DNA from 3 places in the Reyranella sp. GW821-FHT12G01 genome. Region 3 is predicted to be linked to each of the others. Evidence: predicted binding sites of a transcription regulator. Region 3 holds the regulator's gene; each other region holds the start of a gene.
The links. Region 3 encodes PhoB, which activates phosphate uptake and scavenging genes when phosphate is short. Its sites were predicted from a motif close to TGTCATNNANCTGTCAT; they were not measured.

Region 1 (10,682 bases), 170 kb from region 3:
ACGCGACAACCTGCTCGGTGAGCTTCGCCGTGGCCGGAGTCGTCAGCACCTTGTCGTAGACGACCGCGCCCGTCGCCACTTCCGTGAGTTTGTAGGCGACCGTCACCGTCACAGTCATGTCGAAGGCGATGAACGGCTGCTCCAGATTCTGAAGGACCGCGTCCAGGCGGAAGCGGCCGTTTTCGGCGCGCCCCAAGTTGGCGCGAGCCAGGGTCTGCAGCAGGGCATCGCGAAGCTCCGCATTGCTGACGTTCGGGACGTGGAGAATCGTGGTGTCCTTGCCGCCCGTCACGGAGCCCACCGTTATGGCATCGCGATAGGCAGGAGCCGGTCCGCGGGCGGTGTCGATGGTCTCGGGAGTGGGAACCATGTAGCCCGACATCGACGGACTGGCGCAGGCGCCGACCAACGTCAGCGCGACGATCGTGAATGCCAGCCCAAGTAGTTTGATCATCTTTAAATTCCCCCCGTTGGAGCAACCTAGCGGTTGCTCCAGTTTCAGTCGAGGGGAAGACGCCGGGAGGCCCGTCTTAGGAGAACGCCTCGTCCCAGGTGCCGCGCGTCGACGCCTTGGAGTATTCGGTCGAGCGGTTCTCGAAGAAGTTGGTGTGCTCGATGGCGTTCAGCATCTGGTCCATCCACGGCAGCGGGTTCTTGGCGTCCGCGCGATAGATGGGCTGCAGGCTGAGCTGGGTCAGGCGGCGGTCGGCGATGTAGCGGATGTAGCGCTTCACGTCGACGGCGGTCATGCCCTCGATGCCGCCCAGTTCGAAGGCGAGGTCGATGAAGGCGTCCTCGTGATCGACGATGGTCGAGCAGGCGACGTAGATCTCGCGCTGCAGCTCCTCGGTCCAGACTTCCGGGTTCTCCTGGATGAAGGTGCGGAACAGCTTGACGATCGAGTTGCAGTGCAGCGTCTCGTCGCGCACCGACCAGGTCACGATCTGGCCCATCCCCTTCATCTTGTTGAAGCGCGGGAAGTTCATCAGCATCGCGAAGCTGGCGAACAGCTGCAGGCCCTCGGTGAAGGCGCCGAACACGGCCAGCGTCTTGGCGATGTCGGCCTTCGAATCGACGTTGAAGCCCTGCATGTAGTCGTACTTGTCCTTCATCTCCTTGACGGTGAGGAAGACGGAGTACTCGGTCTCGGGCATGCCGATCGTGTCGAGCAGGTGGCTGTAGGCGGCGACGTGCACCGTCTCCATCGCCGAGAAGGCGGCCAGCATCATCTGCACTTCCGTGGGTTTGAAGACCCGCGAATAGTGCCGCATGTAGCAGTTGTTCACCTCGACGTCGGCCTGGGTGAAGAAGCGGAAGATCTGCGTCAGCAGATGACGCTCGCTGTCGGTGAGCTTGTTGCGCCAGTCCTTCACGTCGTCGGCCAGCGGCACTTCCTCGGGCAGCCAGTGGATGCGCTGCTGCGTCAGCCAGGCGTCGTAGGCCCAGGGATAGTGGAACGGCTTGTAGATCGGCTTGGCGTCGAGGAGTGACATGGCGCGGCGTCCAATTCGGTCGGGCGTATAAAAATGGGATCGCTTGAAATCAAAATCCCCAGCCACGGCCCCGAAGCAAGGGGGGCGCAGCTGGGGATGACGCTAGTTACTGGCAGCTAAGGCATTCTTCGTAGTCATTGCTCTGAGTACCCGGCGGCGTTCCGAGCGGCAGAGAAGAGGGAGCATCGATTCTAGGCGCCGTAAGGGCATGGTCGCCGAGCGGTGCGGCGAGGGCTTCGCCCGCGACGCTCTCGGCGCGTTGGATGGACAGCGAGCGACAGTAGTAGAGGCTCTTCACGCCACGCTTCCAGGCCATCATGTGGATCTGGTGCAGGTCGCGCTTGTGCACGTCGGCCGGCAGGAAGAGGTTCAGCGACTGGCTCTGGCAGATATAGGGCGTGCGGTCGGCCGCATGCTCGACCAGCCAGCGCTGGTCGATCTCGAACGCGGTCTTGAACACCGCCTTCTCGTGATCGTCGAGGCAGTCGACGTTGCGCACCGAGCCCTGGTCGGTCGTGATCGCCGTCCAGGTGTCCTCGTCGTTCTTGCCCTTCTGGATCAGGACCTTCTCGAGGTACGGATTGCGCACCACGAACGAGCCCGAGAGGGTCTTGTGGTTGTAGACGTTGGCCGCCGACGGCTCGATGCCGGGCGAGGCGCCGCCGCAGATGATCGAGATCGACGCGGTCGGCGCGATCGCGAGCTTGTTGGAAAAGCGGTCCTGGAAGCCGAAGTCGGCAGCATCCGGGCACGCACCGCGCTCCTTGCCGAGCGTCATCGACGCCTCGTCGCACTGGGCGCGGACGTGCTTGAACATCTTCTTGTTCCACACCTTGGCCATCACCGATTCCAGCGGAATGTTGTTGGCCTGCAGGAAGGAGTGGAAACCCATCACGCCGAGACCGACCGAACGCTCGCGCATGGCGGCATAGGTCGCGCGCGCGAAGTCGGAGCCGGCGGTGTTGATGAAGCTCTGCAGCACGTTGTCGAGGAAGCGCATCACGTCCTCGATGAAGGTCGGATGCTCGTGCCACTCGAGGTAGGTCTCGAGGTTGAGCGACGAGAGGCAGCAAACGGCGGTGCGCTGCTTGCCGTGATGGTCGATGCCGGTCGGCAGCGTGATCTCGCTGCACAGGTTCGAGGTCTTGACCTCGAGGCCCGCGAGCTTGTGGTGCTCGGGACGGGCATTGTTCACGTGATCGACGAAGATCAGGTACGGCTCGCCGGTCTCGACGCGCGCCGTCAGGATGCGAATCCAGAGGTGGCGGGCCGAGACGGTGCGCTGCACGGCGCCGTCCTTCGGGCTGACCAGCGCCCACTCCTCGTCGTTCTCCACCGCGCGCATGAAGGCGTCGGAGATCAGCAGGCCGTGATGCAGGTTCAGCGCCTTGCGGTTCGGGTCGCCGCCGGTCGGGCGACGGATCTCGATGAACTCCTCGATCTCGGGATGGTTCACCGGCAGGTAGACGGCGGCCGAGCCGCGGCGCAGCGAGCCCTGGCTGATCGCGAGCGTGAGCGAGTCCATCACACGGATGAACGGCACCACGCCCGAGGTCTTGCCGTTCATGCCGACCTTTTCGCCGATCGAACGGAGATTGCCCCAGTAGGAGCCGATGCCGCCGCCGCGCGACGCGAGCCACACGTTCTCGTTCCACAGCCCGACGATGCCCTCGAGGCTGTCATTCGCCTCGTTGAGGAAGCACGAGATCGGCAGGCCGCGGCTGGTCCCCCCATTGCTGAGAACGGGTGTGGCCGGCATGAACCACAGATTGCTGATGTAGTCGTAGAGACGCTGGGCGTGGGCGTCGTCGTCGGCATAGGCCGCCGCGACGCGCGCGAACATGTCCTGATAGCTTTCGCCCGGTAACAGGTACCGGTCGTTCAGTGTAGCCTTGCCAAAGATGGTGAGCCGGGAATCCCGAGAGGAATCGGTAACAACCCGCGCACCGCTTCGAACTTGAACGACATCAAACACTTGCGGTCCCCTTTTTCTTTTTGTCCACAGTTGTGGATAGAACAGTCTGTGGAAGACACCTAGATGTAGGGAGCGGTTCGTCTCTCCCCACTATCCATAGATAGTACGCGAGCCGCCGACCCTGTCATTGCGAAATTTATTCCCGGTTTGTGAATCTCAAGAATGGTTGGTTAAGCCATTGAAAAAGCGTGCGAAAAATAGGTTTGAAATTGTATTTCTTTGACCGTTCACGAACCTTCGCAAGTGCAGCATTCTATGAGAACAAAACGCGCTTCTCCACGGATTCCGTGGATCCCAGACAGAAACCGCAGCGAATCGGCTCAGCGCGTCGGGTCGAGTCCGCGAAAGGCGAGATTCGATGGGCATTCTTGGCATCGCCAAGAGTCCGTCGTCAGAATGTCATGGTGAGGCGTAACATCCGCCGCGAAATCCCGGAGGAATGCACAAAATATGGCCATCGCTTCGGTGCCGCGAGTCTACGGGCTGGACGCCATTTGTGCCGCCGCCCTGCAGGCCGGCGGTGAGGAATCCGCCCAATTTGCGCGCAGGCTGTTCGGCCGTCTGTCCGATAAGGACCTGGCCGCCGCGCCCGTCGACCAGCGGGCCGCCGCCGCGACCTCGCTGCTGACCTTCGCCCGCCGCCGGCTGCCCGGCGTAGCCAAGGTGCGCCTCTTCAATCCGTCGATGGCCGACCACGGGTTCGAGAGCCGGCATACGATCGTGCAGATCGTCAACGACGACATGCCGTTCCTGGTCGATTCGATCGCCAACGAATTCGATCGCCGCGACATCTCTGTCCACCTGCTCGCCCATCCCGTGATGGCGGCGCGCCGCGATCTCGACGGCGACCTGGTGGGCATCGCGCTCGAAGCCGGTGAACGCGCGCGCGCCGAATCGATGATGCATATCGAAATCGACCGGCAGGCCGATGCGATCGTGATCGACGAGATCGCCGCCGCGCTCACCCGCGTGCTGGCCGAGGTGCGCCTGGCGGTCGACGACTGGCGCGCGATGCGTCACGCGTGTCTCGACGCCATCACCAACCTGGCGCCCGGTCGCGCGCCGAACTTCGCGGAATACGAAGACTTCCTGCGCTGGCTCGAAGCCAACCACTTCACCTTCCTCGGCCATCGCCGTTATCGCTACGTCGAGGATGCGAGCCAGCCCGCCGGCCTGCGCTATGAACTGGTGCCGGGATCGGCGCTGGGCATCCTGCGTCGCGACGAGGTTCGCCTGTTCGAACCGGGCGTCGGCAGCGGCGAGGCGATGGCCCGCTTCGCACGCGGGCCGCACAACATCCTGGTCGTGAAGACCGACCGTGCCTCGCTGGTCCATCGCAGCGGCGCGATGGACTGCGTGATCGTGAAGACCTGCGATGCCGACGGAAGGGTCACCGGCGAGCATCGGCTGGTCGGCCTGTTCACCTCGGCGGCCTATCACGCGGCGGTACACGACGTGCCGCTGCTGCGCGGCAGGATCGAGACACTGCTGCGCCGGTCGGGCTTCGACCGGCATGGCCACGACGGCAAGGCGCTGCTGGCGATCCTCGATTCCTATCCGCGCGACGAGCTGTTCCAGATCGATGAGGACACGCTCTACGACCACGTGCTGGGCATTCTGCAGCTGCAGGAGCGGCGGCGGGTGGCGCTGTTCTCGCGCCTCGACACGGTCGGCCGCTTCGCCACCGCGCTGGTCTTCGCGCCGCGCGAACGCTTCGATGCGACGCTCTCGGCGCGCTTCGCCGCGATGCTGGAGAAGGCCTGGAACGGCAAGGTGACGTCGATCGTGGCGTCGGGCAGCAGCGATTCCGCGCTGATCCAGTCACTCTATACGCTGAAGCTCCAGGCGCCCGAGCAGCCTGGCCCCGATCTCACCGAACTCGAGAACAGGCTGGCCGAGGCCGCGACCTCGTGGAGCGACCGGCTGCGCAACGCGCTCCAGGCGAAGCTCGGCGAGGCCGAGGGCCGCGCCGCCGCGAAGCGCTGGCGCGACTGGTTCCCGCCGGTCTATCGCGAGACCTTCGACGCGGCGCAAGCCGTCATCGACATCGACCTGCTGAAGACGTTCGGCGACGGCGCGGGCTTCGGCGTGCAGGTCGGGCGGCGGACCGGCATGCCCGCGCACCGCTTCGCGCTCCGCCTGTTCCATCCGCGCAAGCCCATCGCGCTCTCCGACATCCTGCCACTCGCCGAGAATCTCGGCCTGCGGGTCATCAGCGAGGCGCCGTTCCTGCTGCGCAAGGAGGGCGGCGACGACCAGACGCATGGCGTGGCGATGCAGGTGTTGCGCGTCGAGACCGCGGACAAGTCGGCGGTCGATCTCGACGCCGCGGGCCCGCGCTTTATCGAGGCGATCGAGAAACTGCGCGGCGGCGCGCTCGAGAATGACGGGCTGAACAGGCTGGTGCTGGGCGCCGGCCTCGCGTGGCGCGAGATCGCCATCGTGCGCGCCTATGTGAAGTATCTGCGGCAGGCCGGCATACCGTTCAGCCAGGACTATATGGAGCGCGCGCTGTCGGCCTATCCGAAGGTGGCGCGCCTGCTGGTCGATCTCTTCGTGGCGCGCTTCGATCCGGCGCTGGGCGAGGCGGCGTCCGACGCGCGCACCGGGAAGATCGCGAATATCGAGACGGAGTTCGCCTCGGCCCTCGAAGCGGTCACGACGCTCGACGAGGACCGCATCCTGCGGCGCCTGCACAACGCCGTGCTCTGCACCCTGCGCACCAACTACTGGCAGGCCGGCGGGTCGAAGGACTGGATCTCCTTCAAGATCGACAGCCGCGCGATCGACGAATTGCCGGCCCCGCGCCCGCTGGTCGAGATCTTCGTCTACAGCCCGCGCATGGAGGGCATCCACCTGCGCGGCGGCCGCGTCGCGCGCGGCGGCATCCGCTGGTCCGACCGGCGCGAGGATTTCCGTACCGAGATCCTCGGCCTCATGAAGACGCAGATGGTGAAGAACGCCGTCATCGTGCCGGTCGGCTCGAAGGGCGGCTTCTACGTGAAGCAGCCACCGGTCGGTGGCACGCGCGAACAGGTCCAAGCCGAGGGCATCGCCTGCTACCAGACGCTGATCCGCGGCCTGCTCGACATCACCGACAACTATGCGGGCGGCGGCATCGTGCCGCCGGCCGACGTCGTTCGCCACGATGTGGACGATCCCTATCTCGTGGTCGCCGCCGACAAGGGCACCGCCACCTTCTCCGACATCGCCAATGGCCTGGCCCACGACTACGGCTTCTGGCTCGACGATGCCTTCGCCTCGGGCGGATCGGCGGGCTACGACCACAAGAAGATGGGCATCACCGCGCGCGGCGCGTGGGAGTCGGTGAAGCGCCATTTCCGCGAACTGGGCCAGGACATCCAGGAAACGCCGTTCACCGTGGCCGGCGTCGGCGACATGTCGGGCGATGTGTTCGGCAACGGCATGCTGCTGTCGCCGCACACCCGGCTGGTCGCGGCGTTCGATCACCGCCACATCTTCATCGATCCCTCGCCCGATCTGGCGACCAGCCTGGCCGAACGGCAACGGCTGTTCGCGCTGCCGCGCTCCTCGTGGATGGACTACGACAAGAGCCTGCTGTCGGCGGGCGGCGCGATCTTCGATCGGGCCGCCAAGTCGGTGTCGCTCTCGCCCGAGGCGCGCGCGGTACTCGGCATCGAGGCGCCGACCATGGCGCCGCTCGACCTGTTGCGCGCCATCCTGACGGCGCCGGTCGACCTGCTCTATTTCGGCGGCATCGGCACCTATGTGAAGGCGGCGAGCGAGAGCCATGGCGATGCCGGCGATCGCACCAACGACGCGGTGCGCATCGACGCCGGTCAGGTGCGGGCGCGCGTGGTCGGCGAGGGCGCCAATCTCGGCTTCACGCAACGCGGTCGTGTCGAAGCAGCGCTCGCCGGGCGCAAAATCAACACCGACGCGCTCGACAATTCGGCGGGCGTCGACACGTCCGATCACGAGGTCAATATCAAGATCGCGACGGGCGGCGCGATCGCGGCCGGCGCGCTGGAAGCCGAGGCGCGCAATCCGCTGCTGTTCTCGATGACCGACGAAGTGGCAAGCCTGGTGCTGCGCAACAACTACCAGCAGAGCCAGGCGATCAGCGTCGTCGAGGGACAGGCGGCCGAGGAACATGATCGGCTGGAGCGCTTCATGCGCGCGCTGGAGCGCAAGGGAAAGCTCGATCGCGCCGTCGAGTTCCTGCCCGACTCGGCTGCGATGCGCGTGCGCGCGCAGAATCGCCAGCCGCTGACGCGCCCCGAGCTTTGCGTGCTGCTGGCCTACGCCAAGATCGACCTCAACGAGGAGATCCTGGCCTCCGACCTGCCCGACGATCCGCGCCTGGAAGAAGAACTGCTGCGCTACTTCCCGACCCTGCTGCAGGAAAAATATCCGGCGGCGATCCAGGGCCATCGCCTGCGCCGCGAGATCACCGCGCTGCAGGTCGTGAACTCGCTGGTCAATCGCTGCGGCCCGACCTTCGTGCACACGGTCGGACAACGGACCGGCGCCTCGGCCGCCGCCATCGCGCAGGCCTTCACCGTCGTGCGTGATGCCTGGAAACTACGCGACCTGTGGGCCGACATCGAGGCACTCGATCCGATGCTCAAGGCCGAGGCGCAAGTGCGCATGCTGGTCGCCTCGCAGCGCTTCGTGCTGCGCTGCGTGCAATGGACCTTGCGTCGCCTGCCGCAGCCGCTCGACACGACCGCGGCCACGGCGCAGCTCGGCCGCGCCGTCGCGGAGCTGGGCGATCTGTCCGCCGATCTGGTCGGCCAGGCCGAAGGCGCGGCGCTGGGCGAACGCTCGGCGGCGCTCGAAGCCATGGGCGCGCCGGCCGACCTCGCCCGCCGCGCGGCCGCGCTCGAAACGCTGGCCGCCGCCGGCGATCTCGCACTGGCCGCCGAAGCCAATGGTTGCTCGATCGGCAGTACGGCCCGCCTCTATTTCCGGCTGGGCGAACGGCTGTCGCTGGCCCTCTTGGCCAACGCCGCGCAGAAGCTGCCGCGCGACGGACTGTGGCCCTCGCAGGCGGCACTTGCGATGCAGGACGAGCTGGCGGCGCTGCATGCCGACCTGCTGCGGTCGGCCCTGCGCGCGGGCGGCGGCAACGACTGCGATCCCGATGCCGCGCTGGCGGCCTGGAGCGAACCGCGCAAGCTCGCGCTGGAGCGGGTCGACCGTCTTCTACGGGAAGACCTCGCCGCCACCGGCGCGATCGACCTCGCCATGCTGTCGGTCGCTACCGCCGAGCTGCGCACCTTGGTCTAGGGCTTACAGGCCCTTGAGAAACTCGATCAGCAGACGGTTCACCTCGGCGGCGCGCTCCTGTTGCACCCAGTGGCCGGCGCCCTCGAGGATGTGGCTGCCGCGCAGACCCGGCAGGGTCTTCGGATAGGCTTCGAGCTGGCTCTTGGCGGCCGGGAAGCGCAGCACGCCGTCGCGGCTGCCCGCGATGAACTGCGAGGGCTGGCGGATCGGCTGGCCGCGCCACGGACCGCTGAGCTCCCAGTTGCGGCGCAGGTTGCGGTACCAGTTGAGGCCACCGCGGAAGCCCGCGCGCGCGAACTCGCCGGCGTAGTAATCGAGGTCGGCATCGCTCAGCCACGCCGGCAGCGTTTCGGGATCGACGGTGTTGGCCAGGAGCGACCCGCCGGTGAGGCGGCCGAAGCCCTTGTCCTTCTCCATCATCTCGCCGCCGGCCGTGTAGTAGAGCTTGCGCAGGGCGCCGCGAATGTCCTGCTGCAGTTCGGCCTCGGCGACACCCGGCTTCTGGAAGTACTGCAGATAGAAGTTGTCGATGCCGAGCTTCTCCAGCGCCGACAGGATGTCGACATAGCCCGGCGGCGCATAAGGCACGCTCATTGCGCTGACGGCGGTGAAGAGATCGGGCCGCCAGAGGGCGGCATGCCAGGCGACGGGCGCGCCCCAGTCGTGACCCACGATCACCGCCTTCGTCTCGCCGAGTGCCTTCACCAGCTCGGCCATGTCGCCCACGAGATGATAGAGCGTGTACTGGTCGATCGGTTCGGGCGATTGCGTGCCGCCATAGCCGCGCATATCGGGCGCGACGGCGCGGAAGCCGGCGGCACTCACCGCCTGGAGCTGATGGCGCCACGAATACCAGCTCTCCGGCCAACCATGGCAGAACAGCACGAGCGGTCCCGTTCCCGCTTCAGCGTATCGCATGTGAATGTTGTTGGCGGTCGTCGTCTTGAGCGTGACGCCCGGCACCGGTGAGTTCGTCATTCTGGTTTCCTCCGCGGAGGTCACCCTAGCCTGCCGTGTTAGCCGCGCAAGTGAACCGGCCGTGACAGGCGCGCCCGCACCGAGGCGCGCGTGCCGAACAGCAGAGACAGCAGGAAGAAGAAGCTGGCGAACAGCACGATCACCGGACCCGACGGCAGGCCGGCATGGAACGACACCAGAAGACCGATGGCCGCCGAGGCAAACGCCATCGGCGCCGCGACGAGGCTCATCGACCAGACCTCGCGCGCCCAGAAGGACGAGGCGACGGCTGGCAGCAGGATGAGGCCCAGCGCCATCAAGGTGCCCAGCGCCTGGAAGCCCGCCACCATGTTCAGCACGGCGAGCGACAGGAAGAGATAGTGATAGAGCGAGCCGCGCACGCCCATCGCGGCAAGGAAGCCCGGGTTGAAGCATTCGACGACCAGCGGGCGATAGATGGCGGCGAGGCCGATCAAGGTCACCGTCGCCGTCGACACGACGAGGATCAGCGCGCCATCGTCGACCGCGAGGATCGCGCCGAACAATATGTTCATCAGATCGACCGCCGACCCGCGTATCGAGATGATGAGCACGCCCAGCGCCATCGCCGTCAGGTAAGCGGCCGCGAAGCTCGCATCCTCGCGCATGCTGGAGAAGCGCGCGATCACGCCCGAGAGCAGCGCCGTGGCGACGCCCGCGATGAAGCCACCCAGGCTCATCGCCGGCAACGACAGCCCGCCGATCAGGAAGCCCATGGCCGCACCCGGCAGCAGCGAATGCGCCAGCGCATCGCCCATCAGGCTCATGCGACGCAGGATCAGGAACACGCCGATCGACGAACCACCGATCGACAGCGCCAGGCTCGCGACCAGCGCACGGCGCATGAAGCCGAAATCGGCGAAGGGCGCGATCACATATTCGTAGAGCATGACGCGAAGCGCTCGATCAGGCGCTGAGCCGCATCGGCACTTCGCAGGCGCCGG
Region 2 (10,682 bases), 340 kb from region 3:
AGCATGCCGGTGATCTCGTTGGCCGGGACGCGGCTGTCGGAGCAGCCGATCCACAGCACGCGCGGCGCCTGCTGCTTGGCCAGCTTGTCGAAGAAGCCGGGATTCTCCTCCTCGATCCGCTTCGCCCAGGCACGATTGTTGGCGAAGAGGCCGTCGAGGAAATCCTGCTCGTCGGAATCAGCCATGACCGGACCTCTCAGCCGTACTGGTTGCGCAGCGTGCCGACGCCGTCGATCGCGATCTCGACCGTGGTGCCCGCCTTCATCGGCAGCACACCGAGCGAGGTGCCGCAGGCGATGACGTCGCCCGGCACCAGGGTCATGTCCTGCGAGATGCGGCTGACCAGTTCGGCCGGCGGGAAGATCATGTCGTCGACCCGATAGTTCTGGCGCTCGCGGCCGTTCACCAGCGTGCGCACCGTGAGCGATGCCGGATCGAGGCCGGTCGCGACGACCGGGCCGAAGACGCCGAAACCGTCGAAGTTCTTGGCCCGCGTCCATTGCGCGAAGGACGGGTCGCGCTGGAGCAGTTCCATCGCGGTCACATCGTTCACGCAGGTGTAGCCGAGGATGTGAGCCGCGGCCTCTTGCGGCGACACGCCCGAACAGGTCTTGCCGATCACGATGCCCAACTCGCCCTCGTAGGCGACGCGGCCGTCATAGGATTTCGGGACCGGGATCGGCTGGCCGTGCGCGGCGAAGCTGTTGGGCGCCTTCAGGAAGGTGAGCGGCTCGGCCGGGATCGCCCAGCCGTTCTTCTCGGCGGCGGCGCGGAAGTTGTTCCACAACGCCACCATCTTGGTGGGCTCGGTCGGCGTCAGCCACTTCGCATCGGCGACCGCGACCTCCTCGCCCGTCGCCGCGCCAAGCTCGAAGATCGTGCCTTCGTGCAGGCGAATCGTCTCGCCTTCGAGGACGCCGACGCGCGGACGACCGGCATGGTCGATACGTGCGAGCAGTGTCATGTCGCGTCGGCGATGCGCTTGCCGGTCTGCGAGTCGAACAGGTGGATGTGTCCGGGCTCGGCCTTGAAGCGACGCTTCTCGCCCGGCTGGGCCAGCACATGGCCGCCCTGACGCACGGTGACCAGCTCGCGCGCCTCGCCGAAGCGGCCGTGCAGCAGCGTGTCGGCGCCCAGCGGTTCGGCCAGCTCGATCTCGAATTCCAGCGCGCCGTCGGCCGCCGGATGCAGGTGCTCGGGCCGGATGCCGACCGCAACGGGCGTGCCCGCGGTCGCCGTGGTGGGCAGGCCGAGCGGCAAGGTCACGTGCACGGCGCCCGTACCGGCCAACTCGACCGCACGGCCGCCGTCGGAAACCTTGCCCGCCAGGAAGTTCATGGCCGGTGAGCCGATGAAGCCGGCGACGAATACCGACGCCGGACGCTCGTAAACGTCCATCGGCGTGCCGATCTGGTCGGCGACGCCCGCGTTCATGACGATCAGCCGGTCGGCGAGCGTCATCGCCTCGACCTGGTCGTGCGTCACGTAGATCGAGGTGACGTCGAGCTCGCGCTGCAGCCGCTTGATCTCGAGCCGCATCTGCACGCGCAGCTTGGCGTCGAGGTTGGACAGCGGCTCGTCGAACAGGAACACCGCGGGTTCGCGCACGATGGCACGGCCCATGGCGACCCGCTGGCGCTGGCCGCCGGAGAGCTGGCGCGGCTTGCGCTGCAACAGCGCGCCCAGTTCCAGGATCTTGGCGGCCTTCTGCACGCGCGTGTCGATCTCGGCCTTGGACAGGCCGCGGATCTTCAGGCCATAGGCCATGTTCTCGTAGACGCTGAAATGCGGATAGAGCGCGTAGTTCTGGAACACCATCGCGATATCGCGATCCTTCGGCTCCAGCTCATTCACGACCCGGTCGCCGATCGCGATCTCGCCGCCGGTGATGCGCTCCAGCCCCGCCACCATGCGCAGCAGGGTGGACTTGCCGCAGCCCGAGGGTCCGACGATGACGATGAACTCGCCGTCGGCGATCTCCATGTCGATGCCGTGGATGATCTCGAGCTTGTCGTAGCTCTTCTTGACGCCGCGCAGGTGGACTTGCGCCATGGCCTACTTCTCCGTCTCGACGAGGCCGCGCACGAACTGGCGCTGCATGAACACAACGACCAGCACCGGCGGCAGCATGGCGAGCATCGCCATGGCCATCAGCAGGTTCCAGCTCGGCACCGCGTCAACCACGTTGGCCTGGCGGGAGACCGTCATGACGACGGTGTAGTACTTCTCCTTGGTCGTGATGAGCAGCGGCCACAGGTACTGGTTCCAGCCGTAGATGAACTGGATGACGAACAGCGCGGCGATGGAGGTGCGGCTCATCGGCAGCAGGATGTCCCAGAAGAAGCGCATCGGCGAGGCACCGTCGACGCGGGCGGCCTCGGTGAGCTCGTCGGGCACGCTGAGGAAGAACTGCCGGAACAGGAAGGTGGCGGTGGCCGACGCGATCAGCGGGATGATCAATCCGCCATAGGTATCGAGCATGCCGAGGCTCGCGACGACGCCGTAGGTCGGCACGATGCGGACCTCCACCGGCAGCATCAGCGTCACGAAGATCGCCCAGAAGAAGGTCATGCGCAGCGGAAAGCGGAAGTAAACGATGGCGAACGCGGCGATGATCGAGATGGCGATCTTCCCGAGCGCCACCCCCAGCGCCATGATCATGCTGTTGGTCAGCGTGACGTAGAGCGGGACGGTGCCGCGCTTGCTGTTGTAACCGTCGACCAGCACTTCCTTGTAGTTCTCGATGAGGTGCGAACCGGGCCACAGCGGCACCGGCGGCTGCAGCATCGTCTGCTGGTCGTGGCTGGAGGCCACGAAGGTCATCCAGACCGGGAAGGCGATGACGACGAGGCCGATGATCAGCACGATATGGCTGAGCCAGGTCACGAAGGGCCGGTTCTCGACCATCAGTAATGCACCCGGCGCTCGATGAAGCGGAACTGCACGAAGGTGAGCGCGATGACGACGATCATCAGGATCACCGACTGGGCCGAGGAGCCGCCGAGATCCTGGCCGCGGAAGCCGTCATTGTAGACCTTCCACACCAGGATGTTGGTGGCCTGGCCGGGCCCGCCCTGGGTGAGCGAGCCCACGATGCCGAAGGTGCCGAAGAAGGCGTAGATGATGTTGATCACCAGCAGGAAGAAGCCGGTGGGCGACAGCAGCGGGAAGACGATGTCCCAGAAGCGCCGCCCCGGTCCCGCGCCGTCGATCGCCGCCGCCTCGATCAGCGACTTCGGGATCGACTGCAGGCCGGCGAGGAAGAACAGGAAATTGTAGCTGACCTGGCTCCAGACCGCGGCGATGACGACCAGGATCAGCGCCTGGTTGCCGTTCATCACGTAGTTGAAGTCGACGCCGACCTTGTGCAGCAGCCAGGCGACCACGCCGACCGACGGATTGAACAGGAAGCCCCACAGCACGCCGGCCACGGCGGGCGCCACGGCATAGGGCCAGACCAGGATCATCTTGTAGAGCGAGGCGCCGCGGATGACGCGGTCGGCCATCACGGCCAGCAGCAGGGAGACGGCGAGGCCGATCGAGGCGACCAGCGCGCTGAACACCAGGGTAAGTCGCACCGAGGCGAAATAGGCGCTGTCGTGGAACAGCGAGGTGAAGTTATCGAACCAGACGAACTTGGTATTGCCGCCGAACGCGTCCTCGGTCAGCACCGACTGGTAGATCGCCTGGCCCGACGGCCAGAAGAAGAAGACCAGGGTGATGACGATCTGCGGCGCCACCAGAAGGTAGGGCAGCCATCGTTCGTTGAAGGTGACGCGCTTTTCCATGACTTAGAGACGCACCCCGCTTTCAAGTCTCCTCTCCCCCGCCAGGGGGAGAGGAACCTGAAAAAAGAGCGCGGCCAAGGCCGGTCTTACTTGTTGGCCGCTTCGAACTTGCGAAGCTGTTCGTTGCCGCGCTTCACCGCGTCGTCGAGAGCGGTCTTGGCGTCCTTCTTGCCCGACCACACCGACTCGAGCTCCTCGTCGACGATGTCGCGGATCTGCACGAAGTTGCCGATGCGCAGGCCCTTCGAATTGGCCGTCGGCGGGTTGAGCGTCAGCTCCTTGACCGCGATGTCACGGCCCGGGAACTTCTTGTAGAAACCGTCCTTCTCCGTGGCTTCGTAGGCGCCGACCGTGATCGGCACATAGCCCGTCTCCTGGTGCCACTTGGCCTGCACCGGGGTGGTCGACAGGTAGGTCAGGAACTTGGCGACACCCTTGTATTCGGCGGCCGGACGGCCCTGCAGCACCCACAGCGTGGCGCCACCAATGATCGAGTTCTGCGGCTTGGCGATGACGTCGGGCGAGTAGGGCATCATGCCGATGCCGACCTTGTCCTGACCCAGCGCCTTCTCCGCGCCCGCGGCCGAACCGGACGAGCCGATACGGAACGCGCATTCGCCGCCGTTGAACAGCGAGTCCGACTTACCTTCGCGGCCGCCGTAGACGAAGGTCTTGTCCTTGGTCCACTCGGCCATCATCTGGATCAACTTGATACGCGGCGCATCGTTGAACTTCAGTTCGATATCGGTGCCGCCGAAGCCGTTGTCCTTGGTGGCGTAGGGCAGGTTGTGCCAGGCGCCGTAGTTCTCGATCAGCGTCCAGGTCTGCCACTGCGGCGTGAACCCGCACTTGGCGCCGGCCGCGACGGCCTTCTTCGCCATCTCGCCGAGTTCCGGCCAGGTCGTCGGGCCCTTGTTGGGATCGAGGCCGGCCTTCGCGAGCAGGTCCTTGTTCCAGTAGAGCACCGGCGTGGAGGAATTGAACGGCATCGACAGCAGCTTGCCGTCGGTCGTCGAGTAGTAGCCGTAGACCGGGCCGATATAGGCCTTGGGATCGAACGGCTCCTTGGCATCGGCCATCAGCTGATAGACCGGATAGATCGCGCCCTTGGCGGCCATCATGTTGGCGGTACCGACTTCGAACACCTGCACGATGTGCGGCGCCTGCTTGGCGCGGAAGGCGGCGATCGCGGCGGTCAGCGTCTCCGGATAGGAGCCCTTGTAGACCGCGTTGACCTTGTATTCGCTTTGCGACTTGTTGAAGCCGTCGGCCAGCGCATTGACCGTTTCACCCAGGTTGCCGCCCATGGCGTGCCAGAACTGGATCTCGGTCTGCGCGAACGCGGTCGACGCGCTCGCGAGAACCGCCGCAGCCGCGACGGAAGACAGCAGAATCCGTGTCATATCGAACAAACCTCCCAGAAAAATCCCCGGCGATGTATCGGCGGGCCGCAAGACTGCGATGTGTCTCTTTTGTTGCGGTCTGATGACAGTCCACCAAGACTGCGCAGGTAACGCAACCCCCAAATGGTCGATATTACTGAAGCGCCGCCAATATCACGTCGGGCGCGTCGCTGATGACGCACTGCACGCCCATGCCGACCAGCGCCCGGGCGACGTCGCCGTCGTTGATCGTGTAGACGCTGAGCAGGTAGCCGGCCTTGCGGATCTCGACGGCACGGACCGCCGTCAGCCGCTTGCCGCTGGTGTTGATGCCGACGGCCGACACGGCTTCGGCGCGGGCCTGCCAGTCGTCCTTCACCTCGTCGATCAGCAGCGCCCGCGCAAATTCGGGCGCGGCCTCACGGGCGGCGGCGAGCGAAGCGTCCTTGAAGCTCGACAGGAGCGGCGCCGGCAGCTTGGCCGGCCACGACTTGCGCAAGGTCGCGACCGTCACGCGCGCCGTCTCGGCCTCACTTCCCTCGCAGGGCTTGATCTCGACGTTGCAGCCCAGTCCCAGCTCGCCGAAGCAGGCGATCGCCTGCTCGAAGGTCGGCACCGAGGGCGGCAGCTCGGCAGCCCGTATTTCGGACGCCAGCCGGTCGACGCCGGTCGTCCGCTTGAGCGACGAATCGTGCATCACGATGGGCACGCCATCGGCCGTCAGCTTGACGTCGATCTCGACCCAGGTCGCGCCCCGGCGATGGGCTTCGCGGAACGAATCCAGCGTGTTTTCCGGCGCATAGGCCATGGCGCCGCGATGGCCGACGACTTTAGGCAGTTGCAGCATGAACGAATCCGAAGCTAACTCGGCTGTCGCAATAGCTTAACGCCTCGCTCCTGTCCCGTCCGATATCCATGTCCACCTTCCCCGACAAATTCCGCCTCGACGGCCGCACCGCCCTGATCACGGGCTCGGCCCGCGGCCTCGGCTGGGAAATGGCCAAGGGCCTGGCCGAGGCCGGCGCCCGCGTGATCCTGCATGGACGCTCGCACGAGAGGCTGGCGCCGCGGCTGGCCGAACTGCGCGCCGCCGGCCGGGCGACCGACGCGGTGGTGTTCGGGATGGCCGACCGGACCGCCATGAACCTGGCCCTCGCCGAGACCGGGCCGATCGACATCCTGATCCACAATGTCGGCGAGCGGGACCGCCGCCCCTTCACCGAGATCGAATCCCACGATTTCGCCCGGCTGGTCGATACCGACCTGTCGGCCGGGCAGGCGCTGATCAGGCTGGTCGTGCCGGGCATGGTCGAGCGCGGCTGGGGCCGGCTGATCCTCGTCACCTCGATCGCCGCCACGCTCGCGGCGCCCGGCGCCTCCTCCTACATCGCGGCCAAGGCAGGCCTCGCTGCGCTGGCCCGCGCGCTGGCCGGCGAACTCGGCGACAAGGGCATCACTTCCAACGCCATCTCGCCCGGCTTCTTCGCGACCGAGACCAACGAGGCGCTGATCGCCTCGCCGGCCGGCGAGCGGATGCGGATGCGCTGTCCCGCCCGGCGCTGGGCCGACCCGTCGGAGATCGCCGGCGCCGCGATCTTCCTTGCTTCCCCGGCCGCCAGCTACGTCAACGGCCATACGCTCACCGTCGATGGTGGCGTCACCGCCACCTACATGGGCTGAAGAAGATCCGACACCTCCCCCCTCTCGCGGGCGCCCTCGCGCTCGGCCTCGCCTTGCCGGCGTTCGCTGCCAGCCCCGATGCACCGGCCATCGACGGCCGCCATCTCGGCCTCGCCTGGATGATCCCCTTCGTCGGCATCCTGCTGTCGATCGCCATCCTGCCGCTCGCGACGCCGAGCCTCTGGCATCATCACTTTGGAAAGGTCTCCGCCGCCTGGGCGGCGATGATCGTCGTGCCCTTCGCCGTGATCCATGGCATTCCGACGGCCGCCTACGAGATCATCCACCTGCTGCTGCTGGACTACATTCCCTTCATCGTGTTGCTGCTGGCGCTCTTCACCGTGACGGGCGGCATCCACATCAAGGGCAACCTGCACGGCTCGCCGTCGATGAACACCGCCCTGCTGGCGATCGGCACGGTGTTGGCGGGCTGGATGGGCACGACTGGCGCGTCGATGCTGCTGATCCGCCCGGTGATCCGCGCCAACGACGATCGCCGGCACAAGACGCACGTCTTCGTGTTCTTCATCTTCCTGGTGTCGAACATCGGCGGCGCGCTGACGCCGCTCGGCGATCCACCGCTGTTCCTGGGCTTCCTGAAAGGCGTCAGCTTCTTCTGGACGACGCAGCATCTGTTCCCGCAGATGCTGGTCTGCACCCTCGTCCTCCTGGCCCTGTTCTATGCGCTCGACACTTATTGGTACCGCAAGGAAGGCCATCTCAAGTCCGACCCGACGCCGGAAAAGCCGGTGCGCCTCGAAGGTGGCGCCAACATCATCCTGCTACTCGCCATCGTCGGCGTCGTGCTGATGAGCGGCACCTGGAATCCCGGCGTTCATTTCAGCGTCTTCCACGTGCCGCTCGAGCTCCAGAACGTGCTGCGCGACCTCGCGCTGGTGGCGATCTGCTTCCTGTCGTTGCGACTCACCTCGCGCAAGTCGCGCGCGGACAATGGCTTCAGCTGGGGACCGATGGCCGAGGTCGCCAAGCTGTTCGCCGGCATCTTCATCACCATCGCGCCGGCGCTCGCCATTCTCCGCGCCGGCAAGGACGGCGCGCTCGCGCCCCTGGTCGCCCTGGTGACGGGCCCGGACGGCCAGCCCAATGACGTCTGGTATTTCTGGCTGACCGGCATCCTGTCGAGCTTCCTCGACAACGCGCCGACCTATCTCGTGTTCTTCAACCTGGCCGGCGGCGATGCCGATCTGTTGATGGGAGCGCTTGCCGGCACCCTCGCGGCGATCTCCTGCGGCGCGGTGTTCATGGGCGCCAACTCCTATATCGGCAACGCACCCAACTTCATGGTCAAGGCGGTGGTCGAGGAAGCCGGCATCCGCATGCCGAGCTTCTTCGGCTACATGGCCTGGTCGTGCGGCATCCTCGTGCCGCTTTTCATCGTGCTGACTTTCATGTTCTTCCACTGAAGGGCCATCGATCACCGTGGACTCGCTGGCCGCCGCGTCGCTTCTGAAACACCTCTCGGTGCCCGAGATGGTCACGCGCCTCGCCGGCCATCCGGTCCGCATGGCGCGGCTGGCGAAGCTGATGTTGGACGGCGGCGAGGTGCAGCGCGCCGTCGAGCTCGCGCGCGAGGCACGCCGCATCGCCCCGGACGATCCCGAAGTCGAACGCATCGTCGGACTCGTCATGAGCCGCAGCGTGCCGGTCTGGCACCATGCCATCCTGGCCGACGACACCCGCAACGCGGCCTACGACGCGGCGCTGCGGCGCAACGTGCGGGCCGGGTCGCACGTCCTCGATATCGGCGCGGGATCGGGCCTTTTAGGCATGATGGCGGCGCGCGCCGGCGCGGCCCATGTGGTGAGCTGCGAATTCAACAGCGCCACGGCCGCGACCGCCGCGGGGATCGTCGAGCGCAACGGCTTCGCCGATCGCGTGAGCGTCGTCTGCAAGCATTCGCGCGATCTCGCGATCGGCGCCGACCTTCCCAGGCCCGTCGACATCCTCGTGTCGGAGATCGTCACCAACGACCTGCTGGGCGAGGACGTGCTCGGCTGCCTCGAGGACGCGGTCGGACGGCTGACACAACCCGCCGCCTGCATCATTCCCTCGCACGGCGCCGTTCGCATCGCTCTCGCCCATTACGGCAAGCTCGCGCGCAAACAGGTCGAGTCGGTCCAGGGGTTCGACCTGTCGCCGATGAATGTGCTGGGCGGGCGCATCGGCCTGTCGATCGGGAACGAAGCGCTCGAGCTCAGGAGCGAACCGGCCGATCTTTTCAGCTTCGACTTCAGCTCGGGCGGCCCCTTCGAAAACCATCGCGCATCGGCCTGCCTCACCAGCACCGGCGGCCCGGTCAACGGCATCGCCCAGTGGATCTGGCTGCGGATGGACGCCGAGGGCACCTACGAGAACAGGCCGGCGCCGGGGGCGTCCTCGTGCTGGGCCGTGATGTTCCAGCCCCTGCCCTCTGTCATGGAGTCGCGCCCGGGCGAGCAGGTGGTCGTGCACGGCGGCCGGGACCGGACGTCGCTCTGGCTGTGGACCGGGTCGGATTCATAGGAATCCCGCAAAATTGCCAGTAATTCCAACGGCCTAGCGGACAAGAAACCGCAGAGGCTACCGGCGCATTTCCTCTAGAATGGGAAAAGCCTCCCGATCCTTGGCACACCCAGGCCCGCCCTCTCGTACCGAGGACGCCAAGCATCGAGGCGAAAAGCTGTAGAACGACCCCGTGGCCCACGCCGTAAGCGCCTTCTCCTACCGTTCCGACCGCATGTCGCCCGTCGCCCTGGCGATGGCGATCCTGCTGCACGTGCTGGTGGCCGCGGTCCTGTGGTGGCTGTCGCAGCAGCGAACGCCGGTGCCGCCGGTCGAGGAAGCGATCGAGGTCTCCTTCGAGCAGCCGAAACCGCCAGAACCGGAGCCGCCGAAGGCCGAGGCCCCGAAGCCGGAACCGCCGAAGCCGGAGCCGCCCAAGCCCGAACCGCCGAAGCCACCACCACCCCAGCAGGCCCAGCAGCCGCCGACACCGCCAGCGCCGCCGGTCGACTACGCCCTGGCACCGCCGGCGCCGATCGTGGACGACAAGCGGACGCAGGCTCCGCCGACCGATCAGGTGTCGAAGGAGCCCCCCGCACCGCCGCCGCCGCCCGAGCGCGAGGCCTCGAAGGAGTTTCCGCAGCTGGAGGCCGCCCCTCCGCCGCCGACGCCCACGCCACCGGTCGAGACCAGCGTGCAGCCGCCTCCGCCGGCGACGCCGGCCGAGAAGCCGATCGACGTGCCGACCGAGAACGGTCTGAAGAAGGCGCCCGAGCAGCCGCCGCCGCCCGCGCCGCAGGCAACGCCGACGCCGCCTCAACCGCAGCCTCAGCCGCAGGCCAAGCCGCCCGAGCCTGCGCCGACGCCCAAGCCCATGCCGCAGCAGCAGGCGCTGGCGACGCCGCCGGGCAAGCCGCCGCCTGCGCCCAAGCCGGAGCTAAAACCCTCGCCGCTCGCCACGACGCCGAGCAAGCGGCCTCCGTCGGCATCGTCGAAGGAGCCGCCGTCGCCCCATCCCTTCGTCAATCCGGCGGATGCCTATTCGCGCGCCAAGATCACCGACAACTACCTGGCCCAGGTCGTCCGCAAGCTCGTGGGCTATCGATACACGGCCAGCAACACGAAGGCACAGCAAGGCAGGACCGTCGTGCAGATCGTCATCGCCCGCGACGGCCGGCTGCTCGATGTCCGCGTCGTGCAGTCGAGTGGGTTGCCGGAGTTCGACAACGGCGTGATGGCCGGCGTGCGGGCGGGCTCGCCCTATCCGCCGGTTCCAGCCGAGATCAAGGGCGACCCCGCGTCCTTCACGGTGCCGCTGGTGTCGTACCGG
Region 3 (10,682 bases):
GCCGTACGACCGCGCGGCAGTAGTCAGGATCATAGTTGGGAAGGCCGCTGTAAGGACCCCTGCCCGGCAAGCCGACAACCTCCGTGAACAGGTGCATGCTAGCGCCGGAGCCGCAGTTGCGCAGCCCCGCTGAACACCCTATCTCAAGGGCCATTTTTCGAGGTTCTTCAATGGCTCAAGCGCAAGTGCCCGTCACCGTGCTCACCGGCTATCTCGGTGCCGGCAAGACCACCCTTCTCAACCGCATCCTGAGCGAGCAGCACGGCAAGAAATACGCCGTCATCGTGAACGAATTCGGCGAGCTGGGCGTCGACAACGACCTCGTGGTGAACGCCGACGAGGAAGTGTTCGAGATGAACAACGGCTGCATCTGCTGCACCGTGCGCGGCGACCTGATCCGCATCATCGAAGGGCTGATGAAGCGCAAGGACAAGTTCGACGGTATCCTGGTCGAGACGACCGGCCTGGCCGATCCCGGCCCCGTCGCGCAGACCTTCTTCACCGACGACGATGTGAAGGCAAAGACGCGGCTCGACGCCATCGTCACCGTCATCGACGCCAAGCACTTCTTCGGCCAGCTCGACCAGGGCACCGAGGCCGAGCAGCAGGTCGCTTTCGCCGACGTGATCCTGCTCAACAAGACCGACCTGGTGAGCGCCGACGAGCTCAAGAAGGTCGAGGACAAGATCCGCGGCATCAACCGCTACGCCCGCATCTTCCACACCCAGAAGAGCCAGATCGAGCTCGACGCCATCCTCGACAAGGGCGCGTTCGACCTCGCCCGCATCCTCGAGTTCGAACCTGACTTCCTGCACAACGGCCACGACCATCATCACGAGGACGAGGTCCGGAGCCTGTCGATCACCGCCGACCGGCCGGTCGATCCCGACAAGTTCCAGAAGTGGATGGGCGCGCTGCTGCAGATCAAGGGCGGCGACATCTTCCGCAGCAAAGGCATCCTGTCGATCGACGGCGCGCCGCGCCGCTACGTCTACCAGGGCGTCCATATGATGATGGACAGCGCCTGGGGTACGCTCTGGAAGGACGGCGACAAGCGCTCGAGCAAGCTGGTCTTCATCGGCCGCAACCTCGACGGCGACAATCTCCAGCGCGGCTTCGAAGAGTGCCTGAAGTAATCCCGTGAAGATCGATCTCGCCAATCCGGCCTGGCAGCAGACGCTGCCCCCGGCCCGCTCCCTCGCGACCGACGCTCCCGCCGCGGCCTGTGCCTTCAACCGCGACGGCACGCTCGTGGCTTTCGCCCTGGGCGATGGCTGCGTGCGGATCCTGCCCGCCGACATCAAGGCCCCGGTGCCCGACGCGGCAACGCCGCTGCACGCTGGGGTCGTGCTGTCGCTCGCCGGCGACCCAACGGGCGACGGCTTCGTGAGCGGCGGCGACGACGGTCGCGTGCTGCGCGTCGCAGCCGACGGCACGGCGACGGAACTGCTGGCGCAGAAGGGCAAGTGGATCGAGCATCTCGTCGCCCACAAGACGGGTGCGGTCGCCGCCTCGGCTGGCAGGAGCATGTTCCTGATCCGCGATGGCGAGGTCCGCGAGTTCGGTCCGCATCCCAGCACGGTGGCGGGCCTCGACTTCAGCAAGGACGGCAGCCGGGTCGCCTGCGCGCATTACGGCGGCATCACCGTATGGAGTCTCAGCAAGGAAGTCGTTCTGCCGCCGCGCCGCTTCGCCTGGCAGGGCAGCCACGTCGCGTTGCGCTGGAGCACCGACGGCAAGTTCATCGCCACCGGCACGCAGGAAAACGACATCCATGTCTGGCGCGTGGCGCAGGCCACCGACATGCGCATGCAGGGCTATCCCGCCAAGGTGAAGTCGCTGTCTTGGACCGCCGACGCGCGCTTCCTCTACACCTCCTCGCAGCCGGTCTTCACCGCCTGGCCCTTCGCGGGCAAGGGTCCCGAAGGCAAGCCACCGCTGCAGTTCGGCGACGAGGGCGCGGGCCTGATGACCGTTGTCGCGGCCCATCCCGCCGCCGAGTTCGTGGCGGGCGGCTACGACTCCGGCGAGCTGCAGCTCGGCGACATCAAGACCAAGCGCTCGGTCGTCCTGAAGATGGCCGACGGCTCGGCCATCACCTGCCTCGCCTGGTCATCCGACGGCTTCAGGCTGGCGGTCGGCAACGACCGCGGCGATCTGCTGACGATCGACCTGCGCCGCTGACCTAGTAGCCGCGCCGCACCAGCGCGCGGTGCGAGATCAGGCAGAGGGCGCCCGCGATGCCCATCGCGGTCGTCATGGGCGCGATGGTGCCGTCGAAGGTCTGGCCGACGACGGCGCCGAACACCGCGCCCAGGCCGAACTGCATGACGCCCATCAACGACGATGCCGTACCCGCCATGTGCGGATAGCGCTGCAAGGCCATCGCCATCGAGTTGGGGCCAATCAGGCTGATGGTCGCGATCTGCGGCCCGAAGCACAGGAAGAACGGCCACATGCCGATCGTGCCGTAGCGCGCCTCGATCCAGCCAAGCACCAGCGCGATCGGGCCGGTGACGCCCGGCACGATGACGGCGTAGCGCAGGATTTTGTCCGCTCCGAAAACCGGCGCGAATTTGGCGTTCAGCAGGCTGCCGACCGTCATGAAGATGATCATGCTGCCGAAGATCAGCCCGTAGCTGCGCGGCGCCACGCCGTAGCGTTCGATGAACACGAATGGCGAGCCCGAGATGAACGAGAGCAGTGCCGAGAACATGAACGAGCTGGTGAAGGCGTAACCCATGAACGCGCGATGCCGGATCAGCTCACCGAAGCGCTTGATGATCGCCGACAGCACCAGCGGCTGGCGATACTCCGGCCGCAAGGTCTCGGGCAGGCGGATATAGGCCAGGGTCAGTGCGATGAAGCCGATGCAGGCCAGCACCCAGAAGATCGCCCTCCAGCCCAGGAACCACAGGATCTGCCCGCCGATCAGCGGCGCCAGCATCGGCGCGATCGAGGTGCAGGCCATCATCAGCGACATCGCGCGCGCGGCCTGGTCCTTCTCGGCGAGGTCGCGCACCATCGTGCGCGCCAGCACCACGCCGCCGCACGCCGCCAGCCCCTGCAGGAAGCGCAGGCCCACGAGATGGCCCGCTTCCATGGCGAAGGCGCAGCCGACGCTGGTCACGACATAGATGGCGAGACCGCCCAGGATGACCGGCCTGCGGCCAAAGCGGTCGCCCGCCGGCCCGTAGAAGATCTGGCCGACACCGAAGGCGATCATGAACGACGACAGCGTGAGCTGGATGTCGCCGGCGCTGCCGTGCAGGTCGACGGCGATCACCGGCAGCGCCGGCAGGTACATGTCGATCGACAGCGGCGTGAAGGCCGAAAGCAGGGCGAGCAGGAAGAGAAGCGCTGGCGTGAGGGACGGACGTGTTGAGGTCGAGGTCATCGGGCTCGCTGATACAGCCATTGGATGACGGGTCCCATGCTATAAGCGGACCATGACGTCGCTACCTGCCCTGTCGGAAACGCAGATCCGCCGCTACGCGCGACATATTGTGCTGGCGGAGATCGGCGGCATCGGCCAGTCGAAGCTGATTGCGACCAAAGTCCTGGTCGTCGGCGCCGGCGGGCTCGGCGCACCCCTCCTGCAGTATCTCGCCGCGGCCGGCATCGGCACGCTCGGCGTGATCGACCATGACACGGTCGACCTCTCGAACCTGCAGCGGCAGGTGATTCACCGTACGTCGGACGTGGGTGTCTCCAAGGTCGAAAGCGCACGCCGCGCGCTGGAAGAGATCAATCCTGAAGTGCGCGTGCAGGCGCATGACGAGCGCCTCACCGAGGACAATGCCGAGCGCATCGTCGCCGGCTACGACATCGTGGCGGACGGCAGCGACAACTTCGCCACGCGCTATCTGCTGAACGACGTCTGCTACAGGCTGCGCAAGACGCTGGTCTCGGCGGCGATCCTGCGCTTCGACGGCCAGATCTCGACCTACAAGGCCTGGCAGGGCGCGGGGCATCCCTGCCTGCGATGCCTCTTCCCCGCGGCGCCTTCGGAGGATGCCGTGCCGAGCTGCGCGCAGGCCGGCGTGCTGGGCGCGCTGGCCGGCACCCTGGGAACGCTGCAGGCCACCGAGGTTGTGAAGGAGATCCTGGGCGTCGGGCGCTCGCTCTCCGGCTCGCTGCTGATGTACGACGCGCTCAACGCCTCCTTCGAGACGCTGGCGGTCACCAAGCGGCCGGATTGCCCGACCTGCGGCAGTCCTGCGGGAGCGACGTCATGAGTGAAGGCGGTCTCTCGGTCATCCTGCGCTCCGACGATTACGAGAGCGTCCACTACGGGCTTGCGCTCGCCGCGGCGGCGCTGGCCGTGAACAAGCCGGCCGTGCTGTTCTTTACCATGGGCGGCATCCGCGCCCTGCAGGGCTCGCCCCCGGCGCTGCGCGACTGGGAAAGCGACGCCCGCAATCGCGCCCGCGGCGTCGGCGACTTCGAGACGCTGCTGCAGGCTTGCATCGAACTTGGCGGACGCCTGATCGTATGCGAAATGGGCCTGCGGTCCCTCGACATCGATCGCGCGAGCCTGCGGGCCGACGTACCCTTCTCGGTCGCCGGCATCGTGACCTTGCTGGAAGAGACCAAGCCGGGCATGCACCTGGTATCACTGTGACGCTGTGGGAGACCTCATGACATCCGCTACCTTCGACGTGCTGGGAATCGGCAACGCCATCGTCGACGTCATCTCGCGTTCCGATGAAGCCTTCCTCGGCAAGCACGGCCTGGTGAAGGGCAGCATGATGCTGATCGACGAGGCCCGCGCCGAGCAGCTCTACGACGGCATGGGTCCCGGTGTCGAAGTGTCCGGCGGGTCGTGCGGCAACACCATGGCCGGCATCGCCTCGTTCGGCGGCAAGGGCGCCTATATCGGCAAGGTGCGCAACGACCAGCTCGGCAAGGTGTTCGGCCACGACCTCAAGGCGACCGGCGTGTCCTTCGAGACACCGGCCGCGACCGAGGGTCCGGCGACGGCGCGCTGCCTGATCCTGGTGACGCCCGACGCGCAGCGGACCATGAACACCTATCTCGGCGCCTGCACCGGCCTCGGACCGGCCGACATCGACGCCAAGCGCGTTGCCTCGGCCCAGGTCACCTATGTCGAGGGCTATCTGTGGGATGCGCCGGCCGCCAAGCAGGCCGTGCTCAAGGCCTTCGACGCCGCGCGCGCCGCCGGCCGCAAGGTCTCGATCACCCTGTCGGATTCCTTCTGCGTCCATCGCTATCGCGAGGAGTTCCGCAACCTGATCCGCGACAAGGTCGACATCCTGTTCGGCAACGAGGACGAGATCAAAGCGCTCTACGAGGTCGAGACCTTCGAGCAGGCCCTCGAGGCCGCCCGCAAGGAGGCCAAGATCGCCGCCCTCACGCGCAGCTCGAAGGGCTCGGTCGTGATCAAGGGCAGCGAGACCTATGAGGTCCCGGCGGCCCCCGTCGCCAAGGTCGTCGACACGACCGGCGCCGGCGATCTCTATGCCGCGGGCTTCCTGTTCGGCTTCACCCACGGCAAGCCGCTGGCCGAATGCGCGCGGCTGGGCGGCATCGCCGCGGCCGAAGTGATCTCCCATGTCGGCGCGCGGCCCGAGCAGCCGCTCAAGGGCCTGATTTGAGCGCTGACGCACAGGCGCGGGGCTGGCGGGAGTCGCTTGCGACTTACCGCCACCCGCGCGTCGTCCAGTTCCTGTTCCTCGGCTTCTCGGCCGGGCTGCCGTTCCTGCTGGTCTTCTCGACCCTCTCGGCCTGGCTGCGCGAATACGGCATCAGCCGTACCGCGATCGGCTTCATCAGCTGGATCGGCATCACCTACTCCTTCAAGTTCGTGTGGTCGCCGGTCGTCGACCGAGTGCGGCTTCCCCTGCTGACGCGCTGGCTGGGACGTCGCCGCTCCTGGATGCTACTGGCGCAGAGCGGCATCGCCGGTGGCCTGCTCGCGATGGCGTTCTGCGATCCGCGCACCGACCTCTGGTGGATGGTCGTGTTCGCGCTGGTCGTCGCCTTCTCGTCGGCCACGCAGGACATCGCCCTCGACGCCCTGCGCATCGAGGCGACGGATGCGAGCCTGCAGGGCGCGACGGCCGCGACTTACCAGCTCGGCTATCGCATCGCCGTCCTCGCGGCCGGCGCGGGCGCGCTCTACGTGGCGCAGTTCGTCTCCTGGACGGCGGCCTATCAGACGATGGCGGCGCTGGGCCTCGTGGGCATCGCCACGACGCTCCTGATCTCGGAACCTGAACGGCGCGCGTCGACCGGCACGACCGAACTCGAAGGCAAGGTCGCCACTTTCGCCGCGAGTCTCGGATCGATGCCGGACTGGGCACGCAAGGCGTTGATCTTCGTCTATGGCGCCATCGTCTGCCCGTTCGTCGACTTCTTCGCGCGCTACGGCTGGATGGCCGTCCTGCTGCTGCTGTTCATCGGCCTGTTCAGGCTGTCGGACATTGCCATGGGCGTGATGGCAAACCCGTTCTACATCGACATGGGTTTCAGCAAGGACCAGATCGCCGACGTCTCCAAGATCTTCGGCTTCGTCATGACGATCCTGGGCGCGCTGCTGGGCGGTGCGATGGTGTTCCGCATGGGCGCGGCGCGCCTCCTGGCGCCGGCGGTGTTCCTGATCGCGGCGAGCAATCTCACCTTCTCGTGGCTCGCCTGGGTCGGCCAGCCCGACCTGATGATCCTCACCATCGCCATCAGCGTCGACAATCTGGTCGGCGGCATGTCGGGCTCGATCTTCATCGCCTTCCTGTCGGGCCTCACCAACACGGCCTACACGGCGACGCAGTACGCGCTGTTCACCTCGATCATGACCCTGCCCGGCAAGCTGCTCGGCGGCTCCTCGGGATGGGTCGTCGACAGGCTGCAGGAAGAGTTCTCCGCCACCCACAAGTTCGGCGGCTACGCGATATTCTTCGTCTACACAGCCCTGCTCGGCCTGCCGGCACTGGTGCTGGCGGTGATCGTCCGGCGTCATTTCGAAAAAGAAACCCCTCCTTCCTGAGGGAAGGAGGGGTCAGTAATTCGGCTGCGGTGTCGTGTCCGAGCCGGGGGAACCGGCCCGTTCCGGGAGCGGGGCGTGGGATGCCTGCGAGGAACGGGCACGCCCTGTCTAGGCGGGGGACGCTACAAAACCGTTACTGACCGTGTGGAAAACCCTTTTCTGGACCGCGGGCCTCCGGGCCCGCGGTCCAAATCAGCCGGGCGTCGAGTCCAGGGCGTAGCCGGCGGCGCGGACGGTGCGGATCACGTCGACATGGCTCTCGCCGTTCAGCGCGATGCGCAGGCGGCGGATATGAACGTCGACGGTGCGAGCCTCGACGTAGACGTCCTTGCCCCACACCGAGTCGAGGAGCTGCTCGCGCGAGAAGACGCGACCGGGATGCTCCATGAAATGGCGCAGCAGACGGAATTCGGTGGGACCGAGATGCAGCGGCTTGCCGCCGCGGGTCACGCGATGCGCCACCAGGTCCATCACGATGTCGGCGTAGGACAGCGCCTCGTCGGCCAATGCCGGACGGATGCGCCGCAGCACGGCGCGGATACGCGCCACCAGCTCGGTCGGCGAGAAAGGCTTGGGGACGTAGTCGTCGGCGCCGGCGTCGAGGCCGCGCACGCGATCGCCCTCCTCGCCGCGCGCCGTCAGCATGATGATCGGCACGTTGGCGGTCGACGTCTGCCGGCGAAGCTGGCGGCAGACCTCGATGCCCGACATCAGCGGCAGCATCCAGTCGAGCAGGATGAGGTCGGGCACGTCTTCCTGGACGGAGCGCAGAGCCTCCTCGCCGTCATAGGCGACGGCGACCTTGAAGCCCGACTGTTCGAGATTGTAGCGCAGCAGCTCGACCAACGCCGTCTCGTCCTCGACGATGAGCACGTGCGGCTTCATCGACGAGGTTTGCGCGTCGCGACGCGTGGGGCTGGTGGCTGCCATGCTCACGGCGTGGCGCCCGTGTTGCTGTTGGTCGGCGCGTAGATCGCCGCGCTGCCCTTGCGCCGGGCCTCGTCGAAGCCATGGCCGGTCGAGCGGAAGCTCACCAGTTCGGCGATGTTGGTGACGTGATCGCCGGCGCGCTCGATGTTCTTGGCCATGAACATGAGGTGCGTGCACGCGGTGATCGTGCGCGGATCCTCCATCATGTAGGTCAGCAGCTCGCGGAACAGGGCGGTGTAGACCTGGTCGATCTCCTCGTCGCGCTCCCACACATCGTGGGCCTTGACCACGTCGCCATGGGCGAAGGCGTCGAGCACGTCCTTGAGGGCGGTGCGCACCAGCCGGCCCAGCCGGTCGATGCCGTTGATCGCCGAGACCGGAGGCGTCGAATGGCTCAGCACGATGCTGCGCTTGGCGGTGTTCTTGGCGTAGTCGGCGATGCGCTCGAGCGCCGCGGCGATCTTGATCGACGACAGGATGACGCGCAGGTCAACCGCCATCGGTTGGCGGAGCGCCAGCAACCGCACGGTCTGTTCCTGCACCGCCTCGTCGAGCGCGTCGACGCGGGGATCCTCGGCGATCACCTTCTCGGCGACTTCCGTGTCGCGCTCGCGAAGCGCCACCAGTGACTGGGCGAGCTGGCTTTCGGCCAGGCCGCCCATCTCGCTGATCGTGGCGCTCAGCCGCTCCAGCTCTTCGTCGAACCGCTTCAATGTATGTTCGGGCATGGTCTGTCCCTTCTTCTCTTTGTCGTGCCGGATCAGCCGAAGCGGCCGGTGATGTAGGCCTGCGTCCGCTTGTCGGTCGGGGTGGTGAACAGCGTGGCCGTCGGGCCGAACTCGACCAGCTCGCCCAGGTACATGAAGGCGGTGAAGTCGGAGACGCGGGCGGCCTGCTGCATGTTGTGGGTCACGATGACGATCGTGTAGTCCTGCTTCAGCTCGTCGATCAGTTCCTCGATCTTGGCCGTCGAGATCGGATCGAGCGCCGAGCACGGCTCGTCGAACAGGATGACTTCCGGCTTCACCGCCACAGTGCGCGCGATGCAGAGGCGCTGCTGCTGGCCGCCCGACAGGCTGAGGCCGCTGGCGTTGAGCTTGTCCTTGACCTCGTCCCACAGGGCGCCGCGACGCAGCGCGTGCTCGACCCGGCCGTCGATTTCCGACTTCGGGAGGTTTTCGTAGAGACGAATGCCGAAGGCGATGTTCTCGTAGATCGACATCGGAAACGGCGTCGGCTTCTGGAACACCATGCCGATGCGCGCGCGCAGCAGGTTGATGTCCTGGCCGTCGCGCAAGAGGTTGTCGCCATCGAACATAACCTCGCCCGTGGCCTTCTGGCCCGGATAGAGGTCGTACATCCGGTTCAGGATGCGCAGCAGGGTCGACTTGCCACAGCCCGACGGTCCGATGAAGGCCGTCGCCTTGTTGGCGTAGAGCGACATGTTGATGCCCTTGAGCGCCCGGCTGTCGCCATAGAAGAACTCGAGGTTCTTCAGCGAGATCTTGGCGGTGAGCTTCGAGACGTCGAGCTTGGCGTGGCTGGCGACAGGAACGGCGACGTTGGGCCCGTCCGTGGATTGCATAGACATTAGGACTTCCTCGCGGAGGTGAGCGAACGGGCCAGGATGCTGAGTCCCAGCACAGTGACGGTGATCAGGAGCGCGCCGGTCCAGGCGAGCTTCTGCCATTCGGCATAGGGTGAAAGGGCGAACTGGAAGATGACCACCGGCAGGCTGGGCATCGGCGCGCCCATGTTCATGCTGAAGAACTGGTTGTTCAGCGCGGTGAACAGAAGCGGCGCGGTCTCGCCGCTGATGCGGGCGATGGCCAGCAGGATACCGGTGACGATGCCCGCCTGCGCCGCGCGATAGGCGATGCGGACGATCATGTGGGCGCGCGGCAATCCGATCGAGGCGGCCGCCTCGCGCAGCGTGTCCGGCACCAGGGTCAACATGTCCTCGGTCGTACGCACGACGACGGGGATCACGATGACGGCCAGGGCGACAGCGCCGGCCCATCCCGAGAAGTGGCCCATCGGCGCCACCAGGATCTCGTAGACGAACAGGCCGATCACGATCGACGGGGCGCTGAGCAGGATGTCGTTGATGAAGCGCACGACGCTCGAGAGCTTGTCGTGACGGCCGTACTCGGCGAGGTAGGTGCCGGCCAGGATGCCGATCGGCGTGCCGATGATCACCGCCAGCACCGTCATCACGATGCTGCCGACGATCGCGTTGAGCAGGCCGCCCGCGGCGCCCGGCGGCGGCGTATTCTCGGTGAACACGGCCAGCGAAAGCCCGCCGATGCCCTGGTAGAGCAGCACGCCGAGAATGAGGACCAGCCAGCCCAGGCCGAAGGCCGTGGCGGCCCACGCCAGACCCTTGGCGATCGCATTGCGGCGACGGCGGCCGGCATAGAGCGGGCTGTTCATCGCGGCCGATTTGCCGGCGGTCGGATTTGCAGTGGTGGCCATGACGTTACTTCCCCTGCTGCTGCAGGCGCAGCAGCATGTAGCGGGCAATGGCCAGCACGATGAAGGTGATGAAGAAGAGGATGAGGCCGAGCGCGATCAGCGACGAGGTGTAGAGATCGCCGACCGCCTCGGTGAATTCGTTGGCGATCGAGGCCGAGATCGTGGTGCCCGGTGCGAACAGCGAGGCCGACACGTGATGGGCGTTACCGATCACGAAGGTGACGGCCATCGTCTCGCCGAGCGCGCGGCCGAGGCCCAGCATGAAGCCGCC

Region 1: a site for PhoB is predicted at 3,855-3,871, ahead of AC1RP5_RS03070 (NAD-glutamate dehydrogenase). Genes of this name have one in related genera too.
Region 2: a site for PhoB is predicted at 5,263-5,279, ahead of ugpB (sn-glycerol-3-phosphate ABC transporter substrate-binding protein UgpB). Genes of this name have one in related genera too.

What each region holds. Positions count from the first base shown of each region.
Region 1 covers NZ_JBXAPV010000001.1:632,555-643,236, reverse strand. The annotation lists gene AC1RP5_RS03085 (hypothetical protein) at 1-454, opposite strand, end outside; gene AC1RP5_RS03080 (ribonucleotide-diphosphate reductase subunit beta) at 531-1,493, opposite strand; gene AC1RP5_RS03075 (ribonucleoside-diphosphate reductase subunit alpha) at 1,600-3,396, opposite strand; gene AC1RP5_RS03070 (NAD-glutamate dehydrogenase) at 3,919-8,742, shown strand; gene AC1RP5_RS03065 (alpha/beta fold hydrolase) at 8,746-9,720, opposite strand; gene AC1RP5_RS03060 (metal ABC transporter permease) at 9,759-10,628, opposite strand; gene AC1RP5_RS03055 (metal ABC transporter ATP-binding protein) at 10,645-10,682, opposite strand, start outside.
Region 2 covers NZ_JBXAPV010000001.1:1,136,148-1,146,829, reverse strand. The annotation lists gene can (carbonate dehydratase) at 1-185, opposite strand, end outside; gene AC1RP5_RS05650 (fumarylacetoacetate hydrolase family protein) at 197-964, opposite strand; gene AC1RP5_RS05645 (sn-glycerol-3-phosphate import ATP-binding protein UgpC) at 961-2,052, opposite strand; gene ugpE (sn-glycerol-3-phosphate ABC transporter permease UgpE) at 2,056-2,907, opposite strand; gene ugpA (sn-glycerol-3-phosphate ABC transporter permease UgpA) at 2,907-3,788, opposite strand; gene ugpB (sn-glycerol-3-phosphate ABC transporter substrate-binding protein UgpB) at 3,875-5,191, opposite strand; gene AC1RP5_RS05625 (glycerophosphodiester phosphodiesterase family protein) at 5,325-6,017, opposite strand; gene AC1RP5_RS05620 (SDR family oxidoreductase) at 6,086-6,850, shown strand; gene AC1RP5_RS05615 (sodium:proton antiporter) at 6,904-8,274, shown strand; gene AC1RP5_RS05610 (50S ribosomal protein L11 methyltransferase) at 8,291-9,373, shown strand; gene AC1RP5_RS05605 (energy transducer TonB family protein) at 9,546-10,682, shown strand, end outside.
Region 3 covers NZ_JBXAPV010000001.1:798,238-808,919, reverse strand. The annotation lists gene AC1RP5_RS03925 (CobW family GTP-binding protein) at 171-1,136, shown strand; gene AC1RP5_RS03920 (WD40 repeat domain-containing protein) at 1,141-2,184, shown strand; gene AC1RP5_RS03915 (Bcr/CflA family multidrug efflux MFS transporter) at 2,186-3,418, opposite strand; gene AC1RP5_RS03910 (HesA/MoeB/ThiF family protein) at 3,450-4,238, shown strand; gene AC1RP5_RS03905 (DsrE family protein) at 4,235-4,624, shown strand; gene AC1RP5_RS03900 (adenosine kinase) at 4,641-5,618, shown strand; gene AC1RP5_RS03895 (AmpG family muropeptide MFS transporter) at 5,615-7,006, shown strand; gene phoB (phosphate regulon transcriptional regulator PhoB) at 7,199-7,891, opposite strand; gene phoU (phosphate signaling complex protein PhoU) at 7,939-8,664, opposite strand; gene pstB (phosphate ABC transporter ATP-binding protein PstB) at 8,697-9,527, opposite strand; gene pstA (phosphate ABC transporter permease PstA) at 9,527-10,411, opposite strand; gene pstC (phosphate ABC transporter permease subunit PstC) at 10,416-10,682, opposite strand, start outside.